One region of the Azospirillum sp. Marseille-Q6669 genome, then DNA from elsewhere that is predicted to be linked to it. Evidence: riboswitches for the same ligand, from Rfam matches in the RefSeq annotation. Region 1 holds a riboswitch; each other region holds the start of a gene.

What was found. Region 1 has a riboswitch for cobalamin ahead of cobW (cobalamin biosynthesis protein CobW). Riboswitches for the same ligand answer to the same signal wherever they lie in the genome.
Region 2: linked by a shared signal. The riboswitch ahead of ACWPXE_RS28930 (energy-coupling factor ABC transporter permease) and the one ahead of cobW (cobalamin biosynthesis protein CobW) in region 1 are both predicted to bind cobalamin.
Region 3: linked by a shared signal. The riboswitch ahead of ACWPXE_RS06940 (TonB-dependent receptor plug domain-containing protein) and the one ahead of cobW (cobalamin biosynthesis protein CobW) in region 1 are both predicted to bind cobalamin.

What each region holds. Positions count from the first base shown of each region.
Region 1 covers NZ_CBCOOP010000001.1:2,101,391-2,110,974, reverse strand. Annotated here, with positions in the region: gene ACWPXE_RS09315 (branched-chain amino acid ABC transporter permease) at 1-107, opposite strand, end outside; gene ACWPXE_RS09310 (ABC transporter substrate-binding protein) at 228-1,430, opposite strand; gene ACWPXE_RS09305 (ABC transporter ATP-binding protein) at 1,492-2,214, opposite strand; gene ACWPXE_RS09300 (ABC transporter ATP-binding protein) at 2,207-2,971, opposite strand; cobalamin riboswitch at 3,261-3,476, shown strand; gene cobW (cobalamin biosynthesis protein CobW) at 3,516-4,583, shown strand; gene cobN (cobaltochelatase subunit CobN) at 4,738-8,124, shown strand; gene ACWPXE_RS09285 (hypothetical protein) at 8,121-9,215, shown strand; gene ACWPXE_RS09280 (hypothetical protein) at 9,326-9,541, shown strand; gene ACWPXE_RS09275 (precorrin-8X methylmutase) at 9,531-9,584, shown strand, end outside.
Region 2 covers NZ_CBCOOP010000006.1:69,530-79,113, forward strand. Annotated here, with positions in the region: gene phaR (polyhydroxyalkanoate synthesis repressor PhaR) at 1-421, shown strand, start outside; gene ACWPXE_RS28915 (hypothetical protein) at 570-794, shown strand; gene ACWPXE_RS28920 (glutathionylspermidine synthase family protein) at 878-2,029, opposite strand; gene ACWPXE_RS28925 (hypothetical protein) at 2,237-4,165, opposite strand; cobalamin riboswitch at 4,310-4,548, shown strand; gene ACWPXE_RS28930 (energy-coupling factor ABC transporter permease) at 4,723-5,403, shown strand; gene ACWPXE_RS28935 (superoxide dismutase) at 5,488-6,255, opposite strand; gene ACWPXE_RS28940 (hypothetical protein) at 6,383-6,766, opposite strand; gene ACWPXE_RS28945 (Ig-like domain-containing protein) at 6,949-9,584, opposite strand, start outside.
Region 3 covers NZ_CBCOOP010000001.1:1,573,496-1,583,079, forward strand. Annotated here, with positions in the region: gene ACWPXE_RS06920 (hypothetical protein) at 1-342, shown strand, start outside; gene ACWPXE_RS06925 (hypothetical protein) at 361-1,140, opposite strand; gene ACWPXE_RS06930 (TerC family protein) at 1,338-2,384, opposite strand; gene ACWPXE_RS06935 (hypothetical protein) at 3,044-3,502, shown strand; cobalamin riboswitch at 3,557-3,775, shown strand; gene ACWPXE_RS06940 (TonB-dependent receptor plug domain-containing protein) at 3,892-5,805, shown strand; gene ACWPXE_RS06945 (ABC transporter substrate-binding protein) at 5,802-6,662, shown strand; gene ACWPXE_RS06950 (FecCD family ABC transporter permease) at 6,659-7,678, shown strand; gene ACWPXE_RS06955 (ABC transporter ATP-binding protein) at 7,678-8,490, shown strand; gene ACWPXE_RS06960 (DUF6925 family protein) at 8,490-9,203, shown strand; gene ACWPXE_RS06965 (sensor histidine kinase) at 9,226-9,584, opposite strand, start outside.

The DNA of each region.
Region 1 (9,584 bases):
ATGACCGCCAGCCCAAGGCTGAGCAGCGCGTAGAAGGACCCGTTGATGAGGCCGAGCAGAAGCTGGCCGAACAGGACCTGGGGCGGCACCCCCAGCAAGTCGAACATGACCGTCCCTCCCTGTGTATCGGACTTTTGATTTTTTGATTGGGTGCTTGGGGTGGGCCCCCACCCAACCCTCCCCCTGCAAAGCGGGGGGAGGCCGGAAGGGGTGCCCGTTTCAGAACCTTACTTCACCAGCGAACAACCGCTCTTGGCCGGGTCGAGGAACGCCTGCTCGGCCGGGATGGTCTTCACGATCTTGTAGTAGTCCCAGGGAGCCTTGGACTCGCCCGGGGTCTTCACCTGGGCCAGATACATGTCGTGGAACATGCGGCCGTTCGCGGCGATCTTGCCGTTCTTGGTGAACATGTCGCTGACCGTGGTCTCGCGCATCTTGGCGGCGACCTTGTCCGCATCGTCCGAGCCGACGGCCTCGACCGCCTTCAGATAGTGGCGGACGGCGGAGTAGACGCCGGCCTGGACCATGGTCGGCTTGCGGCCAGCCTTGGCCTCGAACTTCTTCGTCCACTCGCGAGTCTGCTCGTCCGTGTCCCAGTAGAAACCGGTGGTCAGCAGCAGGCCCTGGGAGGCCTGGAGGCCCAGCGCGTGGATGTCGCTGATGAACAGCAGCAGCCCGGCGAGGCTCTGGCCCGACTGGGTGATGCCGAACTCCGACGCCTGCTTGACGGCGTTGGTGGCGTCGCCGCCCGCGTTGGCGAGGCCGATCACGTCGGCCTTCGAGGCCTGGGCCTGAAGCAGGTAGGACGAGAAGTCGGCGTTGCCCAGCGGATGGCGGACGTTGCCCGCGACCTTGCCGTCGAGCTGCTTGACCATCTTCGAGGTCTCATCCTCCAGCGAGTGGCCGAAGGCGTAGTCCGCGGTGATGAAGTACCAGTTCTTCTTGCCCTGTTCGACCAGCGCGCGGGCGGTGCCGGCGGCCATGGCGTAGTTGTCGTAGGTCCACTGGAAGCCGTAGGGGCTGCAGGACTTGCCGCTGAGGTCGGTCGAGCCCGGGCCGGACATCAGGAAGATGCGCTTCTTGTCCTTGGTGATGCCCTGGACGGCCAGCGCCGCGGCGGAGTTCGGCACGTCGGCGATGACGTCCACGTTGCCGGCGTCGATCCACTCGCGCGCCGTGTTGGCGGCGATGTCGGCCTTGTTCTGGTGATCGGCGACGACGATCTCGATCGGCGCGCCGGCGATCTTGCCGCCGAACTCCTCAGCCGCCAGACGAGCGGCGATGGCCGAGCCTTCGCCGGCGAGGTCGGCGTAGATGCCGGACCGGTCGTTCATCACGCCGATCTTGATCACGTTGTTGGAGACCTGGGCGTGCGCGGCCCCGGCGGTCAGCGCCAGCAATGCGGTCCCGCAAAGCAACGTCTTGAGCATTTCAAACTCCCTTCGATTGGCTTTGTTTTGAGTGTGTTCAGCAGAGGGGGGGGTTAACGGGTCAGACACCCAGATAGGTGTGCAGCTTGTCCATGTTCTGGGCGAGCTGGTCGTTGGGGATCATGTCCACGACATGGCCTTCCTCCATCACGTAATGGCGGTCGGCGATGGTCGCGGCGAAGCGGAAATTCTGCTCCACCAAGACGATGGTGAAGCCGCGCTGCTTCAGCTTGCGCACCGCCACGCCGATCTGCTCGATGATGACGGGGGCGAGGCCCTCGGTCGGCTCATCGAGAAGGATCAGGTCGGCGCCGGTGCGCAGGATGCGCGCGATGGCCAGCATCTGCTGCTCACCGCCGGACAAGCGCGTGCCCTGGGTGGTGCCGCGGCCCTGGAGGTTGGGGAACAGCTCGTAGATCTGCGGCACGGTCATGCCGCCCGACTTCACCACCGGCGGCAGCATCAGGTTCTCGTCCACGCTGAGCGAGGCGAAGATGCCGCGCTCCTCCGGGACATAGCCGATGCCGAGGCGGGGGATCTTGTGCTGCGCCATGCCGATCAGCTCCTTGCCCTGGAAGCGGATCGAGCCGTTGCGCTTGCCGACGATGCCCATGATGGAGCGCATGGTGGTCGTCTTACCGGCGCCGTTGCGGCCCAGCAGGGTCACCACCTCGCCCTGGCGCACGTCGATGTTGACGCCGTGCAGCACGTGGCTTTCGCCGTAGAAGGCCTGGAGGTCGCGGATCTCCAGCATCGCGGTCTTCACGGTCGCACCGTCAGGCATGGCCCACCTCACCCGTCCCCATATAGGCTTCCATGACCTGCGGGTTGCGCGATACGACGTCGTATGCGCCCTCGGCCAGGATCTCGCCGCGGCGGAGCACGGTGATGGTGTCCGACAGGTGGGCAACGACCGACAGGTTGTGCTCCACCATCAGAATGGTGCGGTCGGCGGAGACGCGCTTGATGAGGGCGGCGGTGCCCTCGATGTCCTCGTGGCCCATGCCGGCCAGCGGCTCGTCGAGCAGCATCACCTCCGGGTCGAGCGCCAGCGTCGTGGCGATCTCCAGCGCACGCTTGCGGCCGTAGGGCAGCTCGGCGGCGGTGTGGCCGGCCCAGGGGGTCAGGTTCACCGCCTCGATGAGTTCCTCGGCGCGGTCGTGCAGGTCGTGCAGGCTGGCCTCCGGCTTCCAGAAATGGAAGCTGGTGCCGCGCGGGCGCTGCAACGCGACGCGGACATTCTCCAGGACGCTGAGGTGCGGGAAGACCGCGGAGATCTGGAAGGAGCGCACCATGCCGAGCAGCGCCACGTCGGCGGGCTTCATGGCGGTGATGTCGCGCCCCTTGTAGAGGATCTGGCCGCGCGTCGGCGTCAGGAACTTGGTCAGCAGGTTGAAGACCGTGCTCTTGCCGGCGCCGTTCGGGCCGATCAGCGCGTGGATCGTGCCGCGGCGAACCTGGAGGTTCACCTCCTTCACCGCGATGAAGCCCTTGAACTCCTTCGAGAGTCCGCGCGCTTCCAGAATGATGTCGTCGGCCATGGGTGCCGCTTTTCCCTCCCTGTTCGTCCGCGTCGTCTGCCGGTCCGCGTTTTTGGTTGAGCTGATATAAGCACAGGGCATGCCAATTGCGGGGAAATTCGTTAGTTCATTGAAACTGTTGAATTCATCAAAGGCGGCGACAGCATCGCACGCGGTTCGGAGTGTCAGCTTTCCAGACAGACTGTACCGATCTTCCGACACACCAACGGCGGGATGGGCGGACCGTTCCGGGTTCGATGGCACGCTATCCGGGCGCCAAATGGCCGCTTGCAAATCGGGGGTCCGCCTGCAATTCTGCGCCCCCGACGGTGCCCCGTCCGCCGTGAAGGCGCGGGGATAATAGGGAATGCGGTGCGGATCCGGATGGGGTCCAAGGCCGCGGCTGCCCCCGCAACTGTATGCGGCGAGTCCGCCTCCGGAAATGCCACGGGCCGACAGGCCGGGAAGGCGGGAGGCGCGGCAACGACCCGCGAGCCAGGAAACCTGCCGCCAGACCGAAACTCATCCAATCCGCCGGGTGTGGCGGAGACAGGGAAACCAGATCATGACGCATCGCGCCGCCCTCCGTCCGTCCGCCGGGAAGACCCCGGCCACCGTCATCACCGGCTTTCTCGGCGCCGGCAAGACGACGCTGATCCGCAGCCTGCTGGAGCAGGCCGGCGGGCGCCGTCTGGCGCTGATCATCAACGAGTTCGGCGATGTCGGCATCGACGGCGAGATCCTGCGCGCCTGCGGCGACCCGACCTGCACCGAGGACGACGTGATCGAGCTGGCGAACGGCTGCCTGTGCTGCACCGTCGCCGACGACTTCGTCCCGGCCATCGAGAAGCTGCTGTCGCGCCCCCAGCCGCCGGAGCACATCATCATTGAGACGAGCGGCCTTGCCCTGCCGAAGCCGCTCGTCCAGGCCTTCCACTGGCCGGCGATCAAGACGCGGGTGACGGTGGACGGGGTGGTCGCGGTGGTCGACGCCGCCGCCGCCGCGGAGGGCCGCTTCGCCCCCGATCCGGCGGCGCTGGCCGCCCAGGCCGCCGAGGCCGGACAGCTCGACCACGAGACGCCGGTGGAGGAGGTATTCGAGGACCAGCTCCTCTGCGCCGACCTGATCGTGGTGAACAAGACCGATCTGGTCGAGGCCGCCGATCTGGCGAAGGTCGAGGACCTGATCCGCGCCGCCATGGCAGAGGGCGGCACTGGGCGCGAGGCCAAGATCCTGCGCGCCAGCAACGGCAAGGTCGATCCGGTGGTGCTTCTCGGCGTCGGGGCCGGGGCCGAGGACGACCTCGCCAACCGCCCCAGCCACCATGACGAGGAGGAGGGTCACGATCACGACGATTTCACCAGCTTCGTCGTGGAACTCGGCCCGCAGCCCGACCCGGCGGCGCTGGCGAAGACGCTGGAGCGGGTCGCCGCCGCCCATGGAGTGCTGCGCCTGAAGGGCTTCATCGACGTGCCGGGCAAGCCGATGCGCCTTCTGGTGCAGGGCGTAGGGACGCGCATCCAGACCCATTTCGACCGCTTCTGGAAGCCCGACGAGCCGCGCCGCAGCCGTCTGGTGGTGATCGGCGAGACGGGCCTGGACCGCGACGCCGTGACCGCGGCGCTGGAGTGATTTTTGGCCTTCACAACCCTCTCCCCTCTGGGGAGAGGGTGGCCCGCAGGGCCGGTGAGGGGGGTGCGCTTACGCCGGACGTTCCGCCACGCGCCCCCCCTGACCCTAGCCCTCTCCCCAGAGGGGAGAGGGACATTTCGAAAAGCTCTCGGTCATGCACCTACTCGCCGCCCGCCAGGAAGACCTCGACGCCGGCCCCCAGGCCGTGGATCTGGGGCAGAGTCCGGCGGACCTCGTCGTTCTGTCCTTCTCCGACAGCGACCTGACGGCGCTCGCCGCCTGCTGGAAGCGCCACCGCGACACAATGCCGACCCTCCGGCTGGCGAATCTCGCGCGGCTGGGGCACCCGCTGTCGGTGGATCTCTACGTCGACTCCGTGATCCGCAAGGCGAAGCTGGTCGTGCTGCGCCTGCTCGGCGGGGCGGGCTACTGGCGCTACGGGCTGGACCATGTCGCCGCCGCCTGCCGGGAATCCGGAGTGGCGCTGGCCGTGCTGCCCGGCTGCGCCCAGCCGAACCCCGCCCTGGAAGGCTACGGCACGGTTCCGGCCAAGGCCGCGCAGCGGCTGTGGCGCGGTTTCACCGAGGGCGGGCCGGACAACATGGCCAACCTGCTGGCCTACGCCGCCACTCTGAGCGGGCAGGACCGCCCCTGGCGCGAGCCGGCGCCGGTCCCCCGCTTCGGCGTCTATGAGGGCTGGTCCGGCCACGTCACCGGGCCATGCGCGCCGGTCGTCTTCTACCGCTCCCACCTGCTGGCCGGCGATCTGGAACCGGTGCACGCGCTGTGCGACGCGCTGGCCGCGCGCGGCCTCGCCCCGCTGCCGCTGTTCGTGGCGAGCCTGAAGGAGCCGGACTGCGCCGCCTGGATGCGCGCCACCCTGACCGCCCGCGACGCCGCCGTCGTGATGAACCTGACCGGCTTCTCGGCGGCGCGCGAGGACGGGTCGCCGCTGGAGGCCAACGGCACACCGGTGTTGCAAGCGGTGCTGTCCACCACGCCGGAGGAGGGCTGGCGCGGCTCCGCCCGCGGCATGGGGCCGTCCGACCTCGCCATGAACGTCGTGCTGCCGGAGATGGACGGGCGCATCCTGACCCGTGCCATCGCCTTCAAGGCCGAAGGGGCGCTGGACCCCGACCTGGAGTTCGCTCCGACGCTGATTCGCCCGGTGCCCGACCGGGTGGCCTTCGCCGCCGATCTGGCCGCCGCCTGGGTTCGGCTGGGCGCCACCCCGCGGGCCGGGCGCAAGCTGGCGCTGGTGCTGTCCGACTATCCGGGGCCGGGCGGCGGCATCGGGCACGCGGTCGGCCTCGACACCCCAGCGAGCGTCGTCAGCATCCTGGAGCGGCTGCGCGCCGAGGGCTACGCGCTGGACGGGCTTCCCGCCGGGTCCGCCGCCCTGATGGAGACGCTGACTGGCGGCACGACCGCCGCGCTGAGTTTGGAGGACTACCGCCGCCTCGCCCCCGCCGAGGTCCGTGGCCGCATCGCCGCCACCTGGGGCGACGAGGGGGCCGACCCGCATTCCGACGGCACCGCCTTCCGCTTCACGGTGCTGACCTGCGGCAACGTCGCCGTCGCCGTGCAGCCGAGCCGCGGTCACGGCCCGCTGACCACCACCCAGCACCACGATCCGGAGACGCCACCCAGCCACGGCTATTATGCCTTCCACCTCTGGCTCCGCCATGTTCTGGGCGTCCACGCGCTGGTGCAGGTGGGGGCGCATGGGACGCTGGAATGGCTGCCGGGCAAAGCCGTCGCCCTGTCCGCCGACTGCTGGCCGGAGATCGTCGCCGGTCCCCTGCCCTGCCTCTACCCCTTCATCGTCAACAACCCCGGCGAGGGTGTGCAGGCGCGCCGCCGGCTGGGCGCCGTCCTGATCGGCCATCTGACCCCGTCGCCGGTCGAGGCCGGGCTGCACGGCGACCTTGCCGCGCTTGAAACGGCCATCGATGAATACTCGATGGCGACTGGGCTGGACCCGCGGCGTCTGGGCACGCTGCGGCAGACCATCCTGGACCTCGCCTGGAGTTCCGGCGTCGCCGCCGACTGCAACCTCCGGCCCGACGACGACCCCGACGCCATCCTCAGCCGCCTCGACGCCCATCTCTGCGACATCAAGGAGATGCAGATCCGCGACGGGCTGCATGTCTTCGGCACCACGCCGGAGCCGGAGCGCCGCGCCCGCCTGCTCGCCGCCGTCGCCCGCTTCGGCAAAGCGGAGGAGGTCTCCCCGGCGCTGGACGCCTGCGGCGAAGCCGAGATGGCCGCCTTGCTGGACGGGCTGGACGGGCGCTTCGTGAGACCCGGCCCCGGCGGTTCCCCGGCAAGGGGGCGGGCCGACACGCTGCCCACCGGACGGAACCTCTACGCGCTCGACCCGCGCGGCGTGCCGACGCCGACCGCCTGGACGCTGGGCTGGCAGGCGGCGGACGCGCTGATCACCCGCTACCTGCAGGACCACGGCGACTGGCCGAGGCGGCTGGTGGTGGATTGCTGGGGCACGCCGGCCATGCGCACCGGCGGCGACGAGTTGGCCCAGGCCATGGCCCTGCTCGGCGTGCGCCCTCTGTGGGAGAACGGCTCCGGCCGGGTCACCGGCTTCGAGGTGATGCCGGCCTCCGTCCTCGGCCGTCCGCGCGTGGACGTGACTCTGCGCATCTCCGGCCTGTTCCGCGACGTCTTCCCGCAGCAGATCGCCCTGTTCGATCAGGCCGTCCGCGCCGTGATGGCGGAGGACGAGCCCGACGACGTGAACCCCGTCGCCGCCGCGCTCCGCACCGACCGCGCTGAATTGGAAACCGGCGGCACCCCGGCGGCGGAGGCGGAGCGCTGGGCCAGCGCGCGGGTCTTCGGCGCGGCCCCCGGCGCCTACGGCACGGCGCTGCCCGGCCTGATCGCGCGCGGCGACTGGGCCGCGCGGGCCGACTTCGGCGCCGCCTATCTGGAGGGAAGCTGCCACGCCTACGGCAAGGGGCTGGAGGGCGTGCCGCTGCCCAGCCTGTTCCGCCGCCGCATCGGCGGGGCCGACGCGCTGGTCCACCACCAGGACCAGCGGGAGCACGACGTCCTCTCCACCGACGGCTTCATGCAGTATGAGGGCGGCTTCTCGGCCGCCGCCGCCTTGGTCGACAACGACCCGGCGCTCTATCACCTCGACAGCTCCGAGCCGGAGAGCCTGACCGTCCGCACGCTGGGCGAGGAGATCGCCCGCGTCCTGCGCGGCCGGGCGGCCAACCCGCGCTGGATCGACGGAATGATGCGCCACGGTTACCGCGGCGCCGGGGAGCTGGCGGCGAGCGTGGACACGCTGTTCGCCTTCGCCGCAACCACCACGGCGGTGCGGCCCCATCATTTCGAACAGTTGTACGACGCCTATGTGGACGACCAGCAGGTGTGGGACTTCCTGGCACAGTCCAATCCGGCCGCCGCCCGGCATATCCTGGACCGGTTGACCGAGGCCCTGGAGCGCGGTCTCTGGCACCCACGCCGCAATTCGACGGGCGACGATCTGCGCCGCCGCAAGGAGATGTCCGCATGAGCGCGATCACCCAACGCCGCAATCCACCCCGCCGGCGCGGCACGTGCCCCGGCGTGCTCGCCCCCATGGAGGTCGGCGACGGTCTTCTGGTCCGCGTGCGCGTTCCGGCGGGTGTGCTTCCCGCGGCCTCGGCGACGCGGATCGCGGAACTGGGGCGTCGTTACGGCAACGGTCTGGTCGACCTCAGCCACCGCGGCAACCTGCAACTGCGCGGCGTCGCCACGGCGGACATGGCGGCGCTGATCGCGGAGCTTCGCGCGCTCGGCTACGTCTCGGAGGACGCGGAGAGCGAGGCGGTGCGCAACGTGCTGACCTCCCCGACCGCCGGGCTGGACGGGACGGCGGTGCTGGACGTGCGCCCCTACGCCCTGGCGCTCGATGCCCGGCTGGCGGCCGACCGTGACCTCCAGCGGTTGCCCCCGAAATTCGGCTGGCTGGTCGACGGCGGCGGTCAGGCCACCCTGTCCGACAGCAGCACCGACGTGCGCTTCGACGCGGTGGCCGGGGCGGTGGATGGGGCGGTGGACAGGCCGCTGTTCCGTGTCGGGCTGGGCGGAACGTTGGAGGGTGCCGCGCTGCTGGGCCACTGCCGTCCCGACGATCTGGTCGAGCTTGGGGCGGCGCTGGCGCGGGCCTTCCTGGAGCTTCGCCAGCCTCTGGCCGAGCCGCCGCGGCGCATGGCCGGGCTGGTCAAGGCGCTGGGGGTGGAGGTGTTGCGGGAGCGGGTGGCAGGGCTGCTGTCTTGCCCCTACCCTTCCCATGCTGCGCATGGGCCCCTTCCCTCCCCCGCTGGGCGGGGAGGGAAAATTCTCCCCCGCAAACCTCATTCCCTCCCCCGCCCAGCGGGGGAGGGTCAGGGTGGGGGAAGACGTCGCCGCCCCGACTCTTCCTCGGCCGCCAACCCTCCTGGCTCGGCGTCGCCTTCCCCTTCGGCCGCCTCGACTGCGACAAGCTGGAGGCGCTGGCCGCCCTCACCCAGGAGATCCGCATCACGCCCTGGCGCGCCCTGCTGCTGGCCGCCCCGCAGGAGGGCGCCGCGGAGAAAGCCACCGTCCTCGGTGGCATCCTCGACCACGGTGACATCCGCCTGAAGCTCACCGCCTGCAGCGGCGTCACCGGCTGCGACGTCGGCACCACCGACACCCACGCGGACGGCCTTGCCATCGCCGAGCGCGCGGCGGGCTTGCTGGAGGCGGTGCGGATGGTGCATGTCTCCGGCTGCGCGAAGGGCTGCGCCCATCCCGGCGCGGCGGATGTCACGCTCACCGCGCGGGACGGCGTCTATGACGTCGCGCTGAACGCCGCCCCCGGCGGCACGCCCTGGCGGTCCGGCCTGACGCCGTCCGAGGCCATAAATGCCGTTGCCTCTTTGTCTGGGGCCGATCTGTCTGTTGAGGAGTTGTTCCGTGTCCGCTGAGCCGCTTTACGACTACATCCGCGATGGAGCGGCCATCTACCGC
Region 2 (9,584 bases), on a different contig from region 1:
GCGCCAGCTCATCGGCTTCTACGGCGACAACATGCAGTGGATGGTGCCGCGCTACCTCGAATATTCGATGCAGTCCTTCTCGCGCAACCAGGAGCAGATGCGCGACTATTTCCAGAACACGCTGGGCGGCATGTTCCCCTTCGGCCGGCTGGAAGAGGTCGGCAAGCAGAACATGGCGATGTTCGAACGGGCCATGCGCATGTTCTCGCCCTTCGGCGGCGCCGAGGACGGGCAGCCCGGCGAGCACCCCGCCGCCCCGCCCCGCCCGGCGGCCCCCGGTCCGTCCGCCGTTCCGCCCAACGGCGCGGCCGCAGCGGCCAGCCACACCTATGAAGAGCTTCAGAAGCAGATCGACGACCTGCAGAAGCAGATCGCCAGCATCGCCAAGCCGGCCCGCCCGGCGAAGCCCGAAGGCAAGTGAGCGGCGGCGCCGCCAATCGCATCGACGGCCATCGCGTTCACGGTGTTGCAGCGCAGGGCGGGGAAAGTTCCCCGCCCTTTTCTGTTTTTTTGGCACCAGCGGCACGCCCGGCTGTTTGTCCAACGGAACGGTCCAGAGGAGGAACGCCATGAAGACCGAGCTGCAGATGTCGATGGAACTGGAGGTTGCGGACGCCCAGGACGCCCAACGGTTCGAAGAAAAGCTGCGCGGCTGGCTGCGCCACCAGAGTCAGGTGGTGTCGGTGTCCGCCACCCACAGCGGCGTCGGCAACGACGTCGCGTGGCGGGACGCCCGCCGGGCGGCGTTCGGCTCGCCGTTGCCCAATCCCTTCGCGCCGGGCCGCGGCCGCTGAGGACTGCCGGTTGATCGCCGCCGAAGCGCCCGCCCTGCGCCCCGCTGGAACAGGGCGGGCTCCTTCCACCCCGTGAAAGCCCGTCAGCCGCGGAAGATGTGCGGCACCATCGCCGCGTCGGGGCCGACCCGCGGGTCCGCCGATTCACGGACCGACATGCCCAGGCACTTGTCCCCGATGATCCAGCAGTGCAGGAGCGCGTGGACGCCCTCCTCCTCGAAGATCGGCGGGGTTTCCAGCCAGACCCGCCCCCCCGGATACTCTGCGCCGCCGGTGTCCGAGACGATGCGGCCGTGCGCCGTCATGCGCTGGGCCGCGTCGTCCAGCCCGAACAGGCTGCGCTCGGTCACCGCGTCGCAGCCCGCCAGTTCCTCGGGGTCGAGCGCGGCGCGGCACAGGTTCGGGTGGCGCGGGTAGAGCGACCACAGCGTCGCCAGAAGCCCGTGGTTCGACATCGGCCAGCACCACAGCGGGGACAGCATGCTCATGCCGCCCATGCGCAGCTTCTGCAGGAAGGCGTCGTCGGCCAGCCCCTGCCAGGGGTAGATCTTCGCCAGCCAGGAGGCCGCCCGCCCCTCGTCGTCGATGAAGCGCTGGCCGTCCCAGCCCAGGCTCTGCAGCGGCAGCAGATGCGTGGCGATCCCGGCCTCCGCCGCGGTGGCGGCCAGATAGACCAGCTCGCTCTCGCGCATCGGGTCGGGGGTGGCACAGGCCAGATGGACGAGCCCACGGCCCGGCATGCCCGCCGCCAGCTCCTCCCAGCGCTCCACCAGCCCCTCGTGCAAACCGTTGAACTGATTGGCATCGCCCATCAGGGCCTCGCGCCAGTTGCGCTGGATGATCGAGGCGGCGAACAGGCCTTCCGGGGTGTCGTAGTTGCAGGCCAGCAGCTTGACCGAATCGCGCCCGTCATAGGCCAGCGTCAGCCGCCCGATCAGCCCGCCGGCCCGCTCGTTCAGGCGCCCCGCGGCCCAATAGTCGTTCCAGGAGGCTTCGAGCAGCCGCGCCACGCCGCCGCGGACCCCCAGCCGGGCCAGCGCCCGCCCGTCCACCGTCGCGCGCAGCGCCTCGCGCAGCATGGTGTGCAGCTCGTCGGCGACGCTTTCGATCAGGTCGATCTGATGGGCGGAGAACTCGTACCGCACATCCTCGCGCCAGAAGGCGCCGGCGCTCATGGCGCGGACGCCGTAGGGGTATTTGCGGAGCCCCGGACGCCAATCCGCACGGGGTTTCATGACTGCTCTGCGCATCGTGTGCTTACCGGGCCGCCGGATTCAATCCATGGTTTTGCCCCGCTGCGGCGCGCCGCTTGCGGCCGTCCGGGATTCGGTGGGGGCGGATCATTGCGGCGCAAACGCGCCAACACAAGCGCCTTGCGCGCCCGTCCCTCCGTTTTTCCACGCTTCCCCTCTCGGATCTCACAGGCCGGGTGGGAACGCTTGTCAGTACGTGCGGCCGGCCAGCCAAGCCGTAATGGCGCTCTCCATCGCCCCGGCGGTCGGATCGCCGTGCTCCGGGCCGGTTCCCACCATGGGAAGCCCGGCCGCGACGGCGATGTCCTCCGCCGGGGCGCCGGTCCCGACGAACAGGTCGCAGCGCCGCAGCAGGGCGCACAGCCCGTCGAAACCCAGCCGCCCGACCGCGTTCACGCAGGCGCCCCCCGCCTCCCCGGCGATGCGCGCCGCGGCTCCCCTGGCGGCCTCCTCGCCGACCAGGATCATGGCGGTGTCGCCGCGCGCGGCAAGGCGGCGGCACAGCTCCGACAGGCTGCCGGTGCCGACGGACGCGGACAGGCCGACCGCGCAGCGCCAGCGCGCCGGAACGCCCTCGGCCAGAAGCGCGACGGCGGCCCGCTCGCCGGCAGGGGAGGTCCAGACCTCCGTGGCGGGGTCAGGCTCCCCGGCGGTCAGCGCCCCCAGCAGGCCGGCGGGAGCCGGCGCGACGTGGGTCAGGAAGGCGTCGGCGTAATAGCCGCGCACCGGCCGGCCGACCCTGCAACCGAGGCGGAGCAGCGCCCCCGTATCCTGCATCAGGCGGTTGGCGAAGCTGGCGTCCTCACCCCGGCCGGGATTGATCGTGAGATCGAACGCGCCGCTGAACTGCTGGCCGATCTCCTGGCGCACGGCGGTCACCAGCGCGTCGTCGGGCGCCCGTCCCTTCAGCGGCGGCAGGTTGACCCGCTGGTTGACGTAGGGGCAGAGGGCGAGCACCGCCTCCGCGTCCGATGTCGCGAAGACGGTGATTCGAGCCCGCGGCAAGGCCCGCCGCAACTCCCGCAGGAAGCCGGACGCCCGCAGCACCGCACCCAAACCGTCCAGCAGGAACACGCCGACGCTTCGGATCAGGTCGGTCGGGAACGGCGGCGGTTCGCCAGGGACGAGCGTGCGGCGGCGAACGGCGGGGCCTGAGCCCCGCAGCAGCGCCACCGCCGGAGCGGTCGAAGCGCCCCGCGCCGGCGGTACGAAGCCCCAGGCTCCGTCGGCGTCCGGGCGCGCCAGCGGCTCCACCATGGCGTGCTCGGCGCGGGCGACGGTCGCCGCGTCGGTCACCCAGGGGAAGAAATCGCGCAGCGGAAGGGTGCCGCTGCCGACCGCTCGACCCGCCGTCTGCAGGGCGTCCCACCGCTCGACCGCGCCGTCGTAGCCGTAATAGATTTCCTTGAACGCGACCTGCTCCCGCGTCGCGTAGGCGAAATGCTGGAAGACCAGCCCGCCCGCCGCCGTCTCCTCGTGCAGGAAGGGGTTGGTCGCGCCGAGATCGACGGCGGCGCCATCGGCTTGCGGGCGCATCAGCCGGGGCGGGACGTGTGAGTGCCAGAAATCCCCCGGCCGGTACCGCCATGTGCGCAGCCATTCGTAGGCGCGGTAATTGCCGTACTGGTCCAGCCGGTCGAGGACCAAGGATGGGCCGACGAAGAAGTGGCAGAGGTACAGCGCCGCCGTGCGCGACGGCGAATCGAGGAACATCCGGCGCGCCCGGGTGATCTGCTCCGCCGTCCAAAGCTCGTCCGCATCGACCTGCCAGAGCAGGCATTCCTCCGTCATGGCGGCAAGCGGCGCGGTCACCATCTCCACCTTGCCCTGCCAGAACATGCCGGGCGGCTTGCGGTAGACCGACACGCGCCCGGGCTCCTCCGCGGCGATGCGGTCGAGATACGCCGACGTCCCGTCGCTGCTGCGGCCGTCGCGGTGAAGGTCCTGCGGAACGCGCCCACCCCGCTGCGCGCACCAGGAGGAGTCGCGGACCTGCTCCGCCACCCCTTCCACGACGTGCCAATGCCAGGGAAAGGGAAGTTGGCGGAAAACCTCCAGGTGGTAGCGGATGAAGGGATCGCCGTTCAGCACGATGGTCAGGAAATGAACCGGTAGCATGCCCGCAACCCCGTCCTTCGCCCGTTGATCCGGCCTCGCGCAGTCCGCCGGACCTTGTCGGTTCCGCGGGAGCGGTGTCAAGGAAGCCGTGCGACTCCCCCGATGGGTCGCCATCCCCCTCTTGACGGCGGGGGACCCCGCCCCTACCCTGGCGCCGGTTATGGTTCCCCGCGCCCTCCGGTCGCGGGGCTAAGAGGGAAGCCGGTGCGTCGCCCCGATCGGGGGGAAACGGCAAATCCGGCGCTGCCCCCGCAACTGTGAGCGGTGAGCGGCCTCGTCCTTTCCGTGTCACTGGCGCCGCCTGCGGGAACGGGCGCCGGGAAGGCCGGACGATGCCGCCTTGACCCGCAAGCCAGGAGACCTGCCGTAACCGAACGTACGTCCTCGGGCGGGGTGCCCCGGTGGTCGCTTGCCGATGTCCGGCCTAAAGGCCGCCCGTCTTCCGCAAGCCGTCCCTCCGGTGCGCCCATCCAAGGGGACCAAGGGGGTTGCGATGCCGGTGCCTGCCAGCAACGACGCCCTCCCAACGCATGGCAGACTCGGAAAGGGCATAGAGCATGCACATCGAACCCGGCGTCGTGGACGGCGCCAAGATCGCTCTCAGCTACGCGACGGCCGCCGGCGGCTTCGCGATGGCCGGCAAGCTGGCGCGCGACGACGTCCGCAACAACGGCGGGGTCGCGCCGCTGGTGCTGCGCAGCCTGATCGCCACCGCGCTGGTCTTCAGCTTCTTCGAGGTGTTCCCGCACCACCCCGTGGGCGTGTCGGAGGTTCACCTGATCCTCGGTTCGACGCTGCTCCTGATGTTCGGAGCCGGTGCGGCCTCCATCGGCCTCGCCGCCGGCCTGCTGATCCAGGGCCTGTTCTTCGCGCCGTTCGACCTGCCGCAGTACGGCATGAACGTCACCACGCTGCTGGTCCCGCTGTGGGGCATCAGCCTGCTGGCGAAGCGGATCGTTCCGGACGCCACCCCCTATGTCGACCTGAAGTACTCGCAGGCGCTCGCCCTCTCCACCGCCTACCAGGGCGGCATCGTCGCCTGGGTGGCCTTCTGGGCCTTCTACGGACACGGCTTCACCGCCGAGACCATGACGGAGGTCGCCTCCTTCGGCGCCGCCTACATGACCGTCATCATTGTCGAGCCGCTGGCCGACCTCGCCGTGCTGGCTGTCGCCAAGGCGCTGCGCCGCCAGAGCCAGGGCCCGCTGTTCAACGTCCGCCTGCACCAGGGCGCCTGATCGGGCCACTGGACCAGACGGTTCGCAGGAAGGGCGGCGGGGACATCCCCGCCGCCCTTTTCCGTTTTAGGTCAGGCTGGCCGCTCAGATCACCAGTTCGCCCTTGCGGATCGCCGCGTAGCGGCGGTTCACCGCGCCCCAGTCGACGACGTTCCACCAGGCCGCCAGATAGTCGGCGCGCCGATTCTGGTACTTCAGGTAATAGGCGTGCTCCCACACGTCGTTGCCCATCAGCACGGGCACCCCCTCCATGGCCGGCGAATCCTGGTTCGGGCGGGCGGCGATGGCGAGTTTGCCCGACGACGGGTCGGCGGTGACGAAGACCCAGCCGCTGCCGAACTGCCCGGCCCCCGCCGTGTTGAAGCGGGTCTTGAAGTCGTCGAAGCTGCCGAAGTCGCGCGCGATGGCCGCTCCGACCTCGCCGTCTGGGGCACCGCCCGCCTTCGGCCCCATGATGCTCCAGAACATGCTGTGGTTGGCGTGCCCGCCACCGTTGTTGCGCACCGCGGTGCGGATGCTTTCCGGCAGTTCCGGGACGCGCTTCAGCAGGTCGGCCAGCGGCATCGCCTGAAGGTCGCCGTGGTTGGCGAGCGCCTTGTTGAGGTTGTCGACATAAGCCTGATGGTGCTTGCCGTGATGCACGCTCATGGTCGTCGCGTCGATGTGCGGTTCCAGCGCGGCGGGCGCGTAGGGCAGCGGCGGCAGCGTGAATCCCTTGCCGCCCGGTGTCTGGCCCCCTGTTGTTTGGGTCCCTGTTGTTTGGGCCAGGACGAAGCGCGGCGCCACGGCCAGCACCAGCGCGGCGGCTCCGGCGGAGAGCAGCAATTGGCGGCGATCCAGGCGAACGGACATGAGACCTCCCATTGTGTGTTTCGTGCCGAACAGCGGGGAAGCGACAGCCTCAGTGCGCCCCGCGCCTCACTCAACAGGGCAATGGGCGTACTCACTCGGTACCGGCGGACCGCACACCGCCCGTTTCCTACAAGCGGACCTTTCCAGCCAGTCCGGCGGACGCCGAGAGGGCCATGCCCATCGCCACGGTCCGCCAGCGCCCCAGGCGGAATCGGGACGGGGCCGCCACCGGCTTCCGGACCGGTGCGACCGGTGCGACCGGTGCGGTTCCCATTGCCTCATGGATCTTACGGGCGCGGCGCTCCCGAAGCAGCAGGCGCATCACCTCCTCCTCCGTGACGAGACGCCCGGCCTTGGCCGAGGCGAGGCTGGCGGTGTCCTGGAGAGCGGCGACCTGCGCCAGAGTGCCGGTCAGCCCCTTGGCCGCGGCGGTTTCCAGCGCTTCGCGATGAATGGCGAGGATGAACGGCTTCAGCCCGCGGTCGGGCGATCCGTGCGGCAATGTCGGCATGGCGGAATGGCTCCGGGGATTCGTTCGATCGGGTAAACCATCATCCAACCGATAACCCCGCGGCGGCAAAGACCCCTACGGATTAGTCCGCCCCCCTCCGCTCGGGGAAGCCGACGCAGAACGGCGGGTGCCGAAGCCCAAAGGCCCCGGCACCCGCCGTTTCGTATCGCGTGTATGCGTCCTCAGCCGAACCAGCCGGCGACGTTGCCGGTCTGGCCGAGGATGGTGATGCGGTTGCCTCCGCCGACGTCGAGGGTGGTGTTGCCGCCCTCCACCCGCGCCGAGCGGATCACCGCGCCGAGGTCCATGCTGGCGTCGTAGAGCGCCAGACGGTCCACACCCGCCTGGAAGTCCATCACCACCGATCCGCCCGACGCCCGCCCGAAGGCGAAGACGTCCGCCCCGGCGCCACCCCACAGCGTGTCCGCACCGCCGTCGGCGAACAGCACGTCGTTGCCCGACCCGCCGTTCAGCAGGTCGTTGCCCGCCCCGCCGAACAGCGTGTCGTTGCCGTCCTCGCCGAACAGCGTGTCGTCGCCGCCGTCGCCGCTGGCCAGGTCGTCGCCCGCGCCGAGACCGATCAGGTCGCGCCCCGCCCCGCCCAGCGCCACGTCGTTGCCAGCCCCGCCGCTGATCGTGTCGTCGCCCGCGTCGCCGATCAGGAAGTCGTTGCCAGCCCCGCCGAACAGCAGGTCGTTGCCCGCCCCGCCGGACAGCGTGTCCTCGCCCTCCTCGCCGGTCAGCGTGTCGTCGCCGTCCTCGCCGAACAGGATGTCGCGGCCCGTCCCGCCGAACAGCGCGTCGTTGCCGACGCCGCCGCCGACCAGGTCGTTGCCCTCGCCGCCGAACAGCCAGTCGTCGCCCTCGCCGCCCATCACCACGTCGTCGCCGTCGTCGCCGTACAGCGTGTCGTTGCCGCCGGCGCTGGCGATCGTGTCGTTGCCGCCGCCGCCGTGCAGGATGTCGTCGCCGGCCCCCAGGTACATGTACTGCTGGTGGTCGTCGCCGTAGACGATCTGCTCGCCGTCGCCGCCGACCAGCGTGGCGTTGCCGACCACCGCCGCGAATTCGACGTTGTCGAGCTGGATGGTCACCGGACCCGCCGCCGCCGAGGTGTTGAGCACCACCGCGGTCGGCGCCGTGCTGGCGACCCCGGTGCCGCCCAGCGTGTTGCCGGTCACCTTGGTCTGCACCGCCTGGCCGGCGGTCGCACCCGGCGTGCTGAAGTCGATGGCGCGCACCAGGAGCTGGGCCTGGGCGGAAAGCACCGAGAGGAAGCCGTCGCCGCCGCCGGTCAGGTTGCCGCGCGAGGCCGTGCCGGCGTCGGTGCGCGCCTCGATGGCGGCGATCAGACCGGTCAGCCCGGTCTGCGCCTCCGCGGCGGTCTGCCGCTCGGCGCTGCCGCTGGTGGTGACGGCCACGCCGTTGGAGACGCTGACCGTCAGGGTGGTGACGGTGGACACCGCACCGGTCTGCCGGTCGACCACCTGCTCGCGCACCACCGGCACGTCGGCGAGGTCGGCGTTGGCGGTGCTGGTGTCTTCCACGCGGTTGCTGTTGGTCGCCGCGATGGTCACGGTGGTGACGCGCTTGCCGTCGCTGCCGGTGATGATCGAGCCGTTGACGGTGGCGCCGTCCACGGTGGCCGTCGGCGGCGGGGCGACCGGGGCGGGCTTCTCCGCGGTGGCGGTGAGCTTCTGCGTCGCCGCGGTGAAGGGCGGCGAGGCGTTGCCCGCCGGGTCGGTCAGGCCGAGGGTCAGGGTGAGCGTGCCGTCGCCCAGGCCGGAGAGGTCCAGCCCGGTCACCCGCATGGTCGGACCGCTCATCACGCCGCTGCCGGTGACCTGGCCGCCGCCGGTCGAGGTGATCGTCCAGGTGAAGCTGGTCCCGGCCTCGCCGCCGCTGATGGTGAAGGCGGTGCTGGACTGCTCGATGGCGTCGATGCTGTCGTCCTCGAACAGCACGGTGGCCGTCGGCGGGGTGGTGTCGACGGTCAGCGACTGCGTGCCAGGGATCGAGGTGTTGCCCGCCGCGTCGGTGGCGGTGGCCGAGACGGGGTTGGCGCCGTTGGCGTTGAGGCTCAGCGTGCCGGTGACCGGTGTGGCCGTGGCGAGGTCGAGGCTCCAGGCGCCGCCGTTCGTGGCGGTGGTGGTGTAGGTGGCGCCGCCCACCGTGACGGTGACGGTGCTGCCGGCCTCGGCCGAACCGGTGAGGGGCGGGGTGGTGCTGTTGCTCAGCGCCGTGGTGACGGTCGGCGCATCGGGCAGCGTGGTGTCGATGGTCAGCGATTGGGTGCCCGGCGCCGAGACATTGCCCGAGGCATCGGTCGCCGTGGCCGAGACCGGGTTGGCGCCGTTGGCGTTCAGGCTCAGCGAACCGGCGGTCGGCGTCGCCGTGGCGAGGTCGATGGACCAGTTCCCGCCGGTCGCGGTGGTGGTGTAGGTGGCGCCGCCCACCGTGACCGTCACCGTCGCCCCGGCTTCGGCCGTGCCGGTGAGGGTCGGGGTGGTGCTGTTGCTCAGCGCCGTGGCGACGGTCGGCGCATCGGGCAGCGTGGTGTCGATGGTCAGCGATTGGGTGCCCGGCGCCGAGACGTTGCCCGCGGCATCGGTGGCGGTGGCCGAGACGGGATTGGCGCCGCTGGCGTTGAGGTTCAACGAGCCAGCGGTCGGCGTCGCGGTAGCGAGGTTGATGGACCAGTTTCCACCCGTCGCGGTGGTGGTGTAGGTCGCCCCACCCACCATGACGGTGACGGTGCTGCCAGCCTCCGCCGTGCCCGCAACAGTCGGGGTCGTGCTGTTGCTCAGCGCCGCACTGG
Region 3 (9,584 bases), 530 kb from region 1:
GACGACCTGAAAAGCACAGGTCTGCTGCCGCGCTGCGTCATCCTGACGGCGCGGGACGGCGGACCGCTGTGCTTCCGCTACATCGGGGAGCCGACCCGCCGGGTCTTCGGCGACCGCTGGGCCGACCAGAACATCGGCAAGCCCCACCTCGAAGACGTGCACGGCGCCTACGCCCAGGCCATCGACGCGCAATACCGGGAGGCGGTGGAGGGCGGGGAGCCGGTGTACAACCATCTGGTGATCACCGGACTTCCCCGGCCGCCCGTCAATTACCGGCACCTCCTGTTCGGCTGGTCACTGGGCCATCGCCGTCAGGCCCTGCTGGCGCTGATCGATTCCTGAGCCGGATGAACCGGCCCTTCAGGCCGCCTGGGCGAGGTCCGCGGCGAGCTGCGCCAGATCGCCCAGGAACTGCGCGCGGCTGAAGCGCACGAGGTGCATCGGCAGCGTCTTCAGGCCGATCTGGTTGTAGGTGATGGCCGGCTCGTCGTCGATGTGGCGCGGCCCCATCTTCCGCTCCGCCCAGACCGGAACGATATCCGGATCGACGACCGAGATGAACCAGGTCGGCGACCACAGCAGCCACGCCGCCAGCTTGTTCACCCGCTGGCAAATCGGGAACAGGCCGCGGCCCTGGAAATCGGGTCGCGTCCATCCCGCGTTCGTCCACACCACCTGCCCCCGCGTACCATTGGCGGTGTCGGACGTGCAGGTGCACCATTCGCCCTCCGGAGCCTGCACGGCGGGCTCGTCGTAGAACACCGTCATGGCGTTGAAGCGGTCGCCGATGGACTGCGTCGTGCAATCGTAGAGCAGCCCGGCCTGGGCGGTGACCACGTCGCCGGAGGAGGCTCTCCCGCAGATCCAGAAGGCGTTGGCCGGCATCAGGGAACGGCAGGCCGGATGGGCCGCCGGAAGCATCGGCTCCCAGGAGCCCGCGGCCACCGCCGCCTCGTTGACGCGCACCAGCGCCGGCATGTCGAATTCGACGGAGAGCGCCACCCCCCGGCCGGCCGCCAAGCCGACGAGTTCGTCGCGGGCGGCATGAAGCAGGCCGGACAAAGGTCCCGACGGGACGGGGAGAGCGGAAAGGGAGATGGAGGCCGGTTGCGTGCCGATAAACTGCGTGCTGGCAAACATGGATGTCTCTTCCGTGGGTTGGAAAGGATTGGCGTCAACCGCCAAGCGGGGCGCGATCCACCCCGCACATCCACATCATCGTCGCTGCCCAGCCGGTATTACTACTTTTGCGGATGCCCTCGCCCGGAAACGCACGGGGCGCCCGATCCACCGGATCGGACGCCCCGCCTTTCTCGTCTGCCCGTGAAGCGGGCGTGTTACTGGCCCTTGCCGTCCGAGGACACCGCGGCCGCCTCGCTGGAGGAGGCCGGAGTGGAGCCCCCGGCCCCCTTCGCCGGGCTGCCGGGCACCCACCAGCGGCGGGCCTCGCCGTCCGCGGCACCCGGTGCCGATTCGGCGCGGGTCTTCAGCATCGAGAAGACGATGGAGCCACCGACCAGGAAGGCCGTGATGCCCAGCGCCACCGCCGTCGGCATTTTGTAGATGTCCACCATCATCATCTTGGCGCCGACCACCACCAGAACCAGCGACAGGCCGTATTTCAGGTAATGGAAGCGGTGGATGATCGAGGCCAACGCGAAATAGAGGGCGCGCAGGCCGAGGATGGCGAAGACGTTGGAGGTCCAGACGATGAACGGGTCGGTGGTCACCGAAAAGACCGCCGGGATGGAGTCCACGGCGAAGACCAGATCGGTGAACTCGATCAGAATCAGCACGAGGAACAGCGGCGTCATCATCCGCACGCCGTCGCGCATCACGAAGAACTTCTGCCCCTCGTAGCCGTCGGTCATGCGGAAGCGGGAGCGGACGAACTTGACGATCCGGTTGTTCTCCATGTCCGGCTCGTCGTCCACCGACATCAGCATCTTGATGCCGCTGAAGATCAGGAAGGCGCCGAAGATGTAAATGATCCAGTGGAATTCCTGGATCAGCGCCGTCCCCGCCACGATCAGCACGCCGCGCATCACCAGCGCGCCCAGGATGCCCCAGAACAGCACCCGGTGCTGGTACTGCGGCGGCACCGCGAAATGGGTGAAGATCAGCGCGATGACGAAGATGTTGTCGACGCTCAGGCTGTATTCGATCAGGTAGCCGGTCAGGAACTCCAGCCCTTTCTCGGAGCCCTGGAAATGAAAGACGCCGGCAGCGAAAATCATCGCCAGCGTGGAATAGGCCGCGCAGCGCATCAGCGCCTCGCGGCCGGAGATCACATGGGATTTCTTGGAAAATACACCAAGATCAAAGGCCAAAAGCACGCCAACGAAGACGGCGAAGCCGGCCCACATTAAAACGATTTGGTCCATGGAACTGTCCCTTGCTTCATGCCCTCCGCTCCCGCAAGCGGAGACTTCGATCGTCACATGAGCAGTCCGACATCACCGATGCGCCACGGCGGGACGCATCGGCCAGAGGGGCCCGGACTGGAATCGTGACCGCAAGGTCTGCGGTCACCGGAAAAGCGCACACGACGGCTCGGCCGCGGCGCGTCAGGACACCCGCCTCCATCGTTTGCCGTGGAGACGTGGCGGTCGGTCAGGATGTTGGTTCGGTGCGGTCCATGTCGATGTCTCCCAAAGGCCCGTCGGGTGCCGTCGTCCGGCGGTGGACCTTGTGGGGGAGCGGGACCCAGGGGGAAGAACAGGGCCAGCTTCCGCAAGGCCGCGCCAAGGCAACGGCTCTATGGGAAGTCCGACATCACAGCGCCGGGCGACGCTGCCAGAGGGGCCCGGACCTCAACCGTCATGTAGTCAGGCCCCCGCCCGTCGACAAGAGGGGGAAGTGGCCTTTGCGGGCCGTGATCGATGCGAAGGCCGCAGGCGCCGACACCAGCCGGTTGATCGCCCAAGGGTTGCCGGATTTCCAGACGGGAGCCGGCTTTGCGAATTCCGCATTGCCCATGGATGATTCCGCACCGGCGGGTTGTTCGTAGCGATTGACGGAAATTCACGGCAGGACACCCACAATGATGCGGCGTTCCATTCTGCTCGGCTGCCTGCTGGCGGCCGGATTGGCCGGTTGCGGCCCGCGTTTCGAGACGGTCGCAAGCTATTTTCCACCCGTCAGCGAGGCGGGAAAGCTCTGTGTCGCCCAGTGCAAGCAGGCACAGACGATCTGCCAATCCGCAAAGGAACTGGCCGTTCAGACCTGCCGGGCCGAGGCGACGACCCGCGCCCAGGGCGAATATCAGTCCTATCTCCGTTCCTTGCCCAAAGATGTGGACAAGAAGAAGATCAAGACGTTCAGCGATTTCGACCGGGACCCCAGCTGCTACAGCAACCTCACCTGCTCCTCCGATTACAATGATTGCTACAAATCCTGCGGCGGCCGGATCGAGGCGCAGACCTATTGCGTCGGCAATTGCAAGGAAATGGTACCGCCCATGCCGGATGGGGCGGCGATCGGGCCGAGAACCACGCTCTGACAGCAGCCGGGCGAGGACGGGCGGATTGCGGCTTGACCGGAGCCGTTCCGCCCGCGTAGCTTCGCACCCGACGGTTGCCCGAAAGGGCTGAAAATGGGAACACGGTGCGGACCCCACGGCGATTGGTCGTGCGAGGGTCCTACGCCGGGGCTGCCCCCGCAACTGTAAGCGGCGAGTCGTCCATCGGAATGCCACTGGGATCGCGATCCTGGGAAGGCGATGGGCCGACGATAACCCGCGAGCCAGGAGACCTGCCGTCAGTCGTGGTCACACGCGAACACGTTCGGGCGGGGTGCACCGAAGGTCGTCGAACCGGGAGTCCGTTCGCGGAGCGTCCGGTGGGACTTCGTTCGCGGTGACGTGCCACCGGCGTCCCGCCCGAGGTCTCAATGAGTGTCCGCGTTCCCCGCCTTCACCGGACGGCGTCTTTCGCCGCCCTTCTGGGAAGCCTTGCGCTTCCCCTATCGGCCTTCGCCGATTCCACCACCATCACGATGCTTCCGCCGGTCTCGGTGATCGCCAACCGCGTCCCCACGGCCGCCGAGGAAACCGGCAGCGCCCTGACCGTCATCACCCGCCAGGAATTGGAGCAGCGCCAGACCCGTCTGCTGTCCGACGCGCTGCGCGCGGTGCCCGGCGTCGCCGTCAACCGCACCGGCCCGATGGGCACCCTGACCCAGCTCCGCATCCGCGGGTCGGAGGGCAACCAGACGCTCGTCCTGATCGACGGGATCGAGGTGAACGATCCGGCGTCCGGCTCCGAATACGACTTCGCCAACCTGCTGGCCGGCGACGTGGAGCGCGTCGAGGTGCTGCGCGGCCCGCAGAGCGCGCTTTACGGCTCCGACGCGGTCGGCGGCGTCGTCAACATCGTGACCCGCCGCGGCGCCGGCGCCCCCCGGTTCCGCGCCGCCGTCGAGGGCGGGTCCTTCGGCACCGCCGCCGGGCGGGCCTCCTTCGGCACCGGGACCGACCGCTACGACCTGTTCCTCAGCGGCCAGGGCGTCACCAGCGACGGCGTGTCGGTCGCCGACACGCGGCTCGGCAACCCGGAGAAGGACGGCTACCGCAACGGCACGCTGACCGGAAACGCCGCCGTCCGCCCGACCGAGCGCAGCGAGATCGCGGTGACCGGCCGCTACACCCGCTTCCACGCCGACACCGACGGTTTCGTCGGCGGGCGCGGCGCCGTCGATGACGGGACCAGCACCGCCGGGGAGCAATATTTCGGGCGAGTCCAGGGCAAGATCGCCCTTCTCGACGGAAAGTGGGAGCACATCGTCGGCCTGACCCATGGCCGCCAGCAGCGCGATTACCGCGACGACGCCAAGACGGTGACCAGCCGCTACGACGGGCGCAAGACCAAGGCCGACTATCAGACCAACCTCACTCTGAACAGCGGCCCCGCCGACCATGTGCTGACCGCCGCCGTGGAGCATGAGGAGGACAAGGCGATCAGCCGCAGCAGCTTCTCCAGCTTCGACCGTTCCATCGGCTCCACCGGGCTGGTGGGCCAGTACAAGCTGGGCCTGTTCGACCGGCTGACCCTGACCGGCAGCGTCCGCCACGACGGGAACGACCTGTTCCGCGACGCCACCACATGGCGCACCACGGCGGCCTATCTGATCGAAGACAGCGGGACGAAGCTGCGCGCCTCCTACGGCACCGGCGTCAAGAATCCCACCCTGTTCGAGCTGTACGGCTACACCGCCACCTACGCCGGCAACCCGACCCTGAAGCCGGAACGGGCGCGCGGCTGGGACGCCGGTTTCGATCAGTCGCTGTGGGGGACGCGGGCCTCCGTGGACGGCACGTGGTTCGACCAGCGCATCCGCGACCTCATCACCGGCACCGGGCGGACCTCCGTCAACATGCCGGGCGAGTCCCACATCCGCGGCTTCGAGCTTGGCCTGTCGGTGGAGCCGATCGACCGGTTGACCGTCCGCGGCTCCTACACCTGGACCGACGGCGAGGATTCCACGGGGGCGGAGCTGGTGCGCCGGCCCAAGCAGCTCGCCAGCCTGACCGTCAATCACCGCTTCCTGGAGGACCGGGCGAACGCCAACCTCGGCGTCGTCTACAACGGTCGGTCCAGCGACTGGGCCTACGACCCCTTCTACAACCGGCAGGTCGTGAGCCTCGCCCCCTACACGCTGGTCAACATGGCCGGGTCCTACGCGCTGTCCGAGGGGGTCGAACTCTTCGGGCGCGTGGAGAACCTGTTCGACCGCCGGTACCAGGAGGTCTGGACCTACGGCGCCCCGGGACGGGCCGGGTATCTCGGGCTGCGGCTGTCGCTGTGAGGCCCTTCCGTCTCGGGCTGGCCGCCGCCCTCCTGCTGATCGCGGGAGGGCCGGCGGCGGCGTGGGAGGCGCCGCCCGCAAAGCCGCCCATCAAACCACAGCGCATCGTCTCCCTGAATCTCTGCGCCGACGAGCTGCTGTTGCGGCTCGTCGGGCCGGAGCGCCTCGCCGCGGTCACGTGGCTGGCGCGCGATCCCCGCGCCTCCACCGTCGCGGCGCTGGCGGCGGGGGTGCTGGTCAACCACGGGACGGCGGAGGAAATCCTGCCGCTCAACCCCGACCTGATCGTCGCCGGGCGCTACACCACGCGGGTCGCGGTCGGGCTGCTGACGCGGCTGGACGCGCCGCTGCTGGAGCTGGACGTCCCGCAGAGCGTGGCGGGGGTGGCGGAGCAGATCCGCGGCCTCGCCCGCGCCGTCGGCGAGCCGGACCGGGGGGAGGCGCTGGTCGCCGACCTGCTCTCCCGCCTCGACGCCCTGCCCCCCGCGGCGCCGGGGCCGCGCGCGACCGCGGTGGTGCTGCGCCCCAACGGTTTCGTCGCCGGGTCCGGGTCGCTGGTCGACGAACTCCTGAGCCGCGCCGGGCTGGAGAACATGGCCGACCGCCTGCCGCTGGGCAGCCAGGGCGCCCTGCCGCTGGAGGCCATCATTCTGGGCGGGGCGGACGTGCTGATCATCGACGCCGCACCCGACGCGCCGCCGTCGCTGGCCGGCGCCCTGCTGCACCACCCGGCCCTGAAGGCTTTGGAGCGTCCGGTCCGCACGCTGTCGCTGCCCTCCCGCCTGTGGACCTGCCCCGGCCTGCAGATCGCCGAGGCCGCGGAACGGCTGGCCGCTGCGCGGGAGGCCGTGCCATGACGGCTGCTGCGACGTGGGAGTCGCGCATCCCCTACCCCGCCCTGGTCGCCGGGCTGACGGGTCTGGCGCTGGTGCTCTGCGCGGTGTCGGCGGCGGTCGGCTATGTGCCGTTCGACCTGGGCGCCGCTTTGTCCGACTGGCTCGCCGGTCGCCCGACCCTGGCCGCGCTGGTGCTGGGCGAACTGCGCCTGCCGCGCGCCCTGCTGGGCCTGCTGGTCGGCTTCAGCCTGGGGCTGACCGGGGCGGCGATGCAGGGCTGGCTGCGCAACCCGCTGGCCGAGCCAGGGCTGGTCGGCGTGTCGAGCGCCGCGGCGCTGGGCGCGGTGATTGTCTTCTACAGCGGCCTGTCCGCCGCGCTGTCGCTGGCCCTGCCGCTCGGCGGCATGGCCGGAGCGGCCACCGCCGCGGTGCTGCTGAACCTGATGGCGGCGCGGGGGGCCGGAACGACGGCGCTGGTCATCGGCGGCATCGCCATCAACAGCCTCGCCGGGTCGCTGACCGCGCTGGCCCTCAACCTCGCTCCCAACCCCTACGCGGCGCTGGAGATCGTGTTCTGGCTGATGGGGTCGCTGGCCGACCGCGGCACCGACCAGCTCTGGCTCGTCCTGCCGCCGATGCTGGCGGGCTGGGCGCTCTGCCTGTCCGGCGCCCGCGCGCTCGACGCGCTGACCCTGGGGGAGGACGCGGCGCGCAGTCTGGGCTTCGACCTCACCGGGCTGCGCGTCCGGCTGATCGCCGGGGCGGCGCTGGCGGTGGGCAGCGCGGTTTCGGTCACCGGCGCCGTGGGCTTCGTCGGGCTGGTGGCGCCGCACCTGATGCGCCCGCTGGCCGGGGCGCGGCCCGGACGGCTGCTGCTGCTGGCGGGCCTCGCCGGGGCGTGCCTGACGCTGGCCGCGGACATCGCGGTCCGGCTGCTGCCGACGCGACCGGAACTGAAGCTGGGCGTGGTCACCGCCCTGATCGGGGCGCCCTTCCTGATCGTCCTGATCGCCCGGCTGCGGCGGGAGGAGGCCTGATGCGCATCGAAACCCACGCCCTGTCCGCCGCCACTCCCGCGGGCGCCGGCGGGCGCACCATCCTGACGGACGTCAATCTCACCATCGCGCCCGGCGCCTTCACCGGGCTGATCGGCCCGAACGGCGCCGGCAAGACCACCTTGCTGCGCCTCCTCGCCGGTCTCGCCGAGCCGGCGGCGGGCCGCGTCACCTTCGGCGGGCGGACCGCCGCGCAGGCCGGGCGGCGGGCGCTCGCCCGCGCCATCGCCTATCTGCCGCAGAGCGGCCCGGTGCATTGGCCGCTGCGCGCCGAGGCGCTGGTCCTGCTGGGCCGCCTGCCCCACCGCGGCCCTCTGGGCGGGATCACCGCGGCAGACCGCGCGGCGGTGGAGCGGGCGCTGTCCACCGCCGACGCCGCCCACCTGCGTGGGCGGATCGTCGGCACCCTGTCGGGGGGCGAGCGGATGCGCGTCCTGCTCGCCCGCGCCCTGGCGACCGAGGCGCCCGTGCTGCTGGCCGACGAGCCGGTCGCCGCGCTCGATCCCGGCCATCAGCTCGCCTGCATGGCGCTGCTGCGCGACACCGCCCGCCGGGGCAGCGGCGTGGTGGCGGTGTTGCACGACCTGACCCTGGCCGCCCGCTTCTGCGACCGGCTGATCCTGCTGTCGGGCGGCGGCGTGCTGGCCGACGGACCGCCCGAACGGGTGCTCACCGACGCCCACCTGCGCGCCGCCTACGGCATAGCCGTCCACCGCGGCGAGGCCGGCGGCGAACCCTTCCTGCTTCCCTGGCACGCCCTGCCATCCCCGACTTCCGCAACGGAGACGCCTTGATGAGCGACCTGTCTTCCCTGCTGCGCGACGCGCTGAACGACCCGGCCACCGGCTGGAGCCTCGGCGCCTTCGGCGCCATCGCGGAGTTCATCCGCGACCCGGACGAACCCGTCGCCCTGCGCGACGACGGCCCGGACCTGGAGGCGCGGACCGCCCGCGGCGGGCTGCGCCTGCGCCCCGGTCCGGCAATCCGCGCGGTGCCCTACCGGACGCGCAGCGGCAGCCTCGCCGTGGCCCTCTGCCTGCCCCGGCACGTCGGCGCGATGAACCGGCGCGGCGTGGTGACCGAGCTGGGTCCCGACCGCGAGGCCATCGCCGAGACGGACCGCGACGCGCTGCTGTTCGACCTCGGGCTCGGCGTCTTCCAGACCGACGTCTGCGTCCGCAGTTCCGATTCCGCCACCATCGCCCGCCTGCGCGCGGTCGTCGGGACGGAGTTGCTGGCGCCGGGCAACCCCTTGCCGCCCGACCTGCCGGCGCTGAGCCCCGACCGCGTCTTCATCGGCCCCTTCGGCCGGATCGAGGTCAGCCAGCCGATCCCGCCGCCCGACGGCCGCAGCCCGGAGGGTCCGCACACCCACGTCCTGCCGAAGCTGCTGGCCCACAACCGGACCCACGCGGCGACCGTCCCGATTCCCGACGGCTGGGTGCCCAGCCTGTACCTGTCCCCGCCCGCCGGGTCCTTTGCTGCGTGGGAGGGTCTTGGGGGCTGAAATCCCGCCGCCGCACCCCGGCTCACAGATCCGGCGGGGTGCGGGCCGGCAGATGCAGGGTCGCCAGGGTGCCGCCCCCGGAGCGCGAGGCGATGGTGAAGGATCCGCCCAGCCGGTCCGTCGCCAGATTGTCTACGATGTTCAGGCCGAGCCCGACCGAGCCGGTACCGCGGCGGGTGGTGAAGAAGGGCTCCAGGATGCGCCCGGCGGTCCCCTCCGCGATGCCGGCCCCGTCGTCGGCGACGGACAGCAAAACCGTCTCAGGTCCCGACGCCGCAGCCCCAATCGTCACCAGCCCATGCCGCCCCGCCGGAAAGGCATGTTCCAGGGCGTTGCGAACAAGCTGCTCCAGAACCGCGGACAGGATCGCCGGGTTGCTGA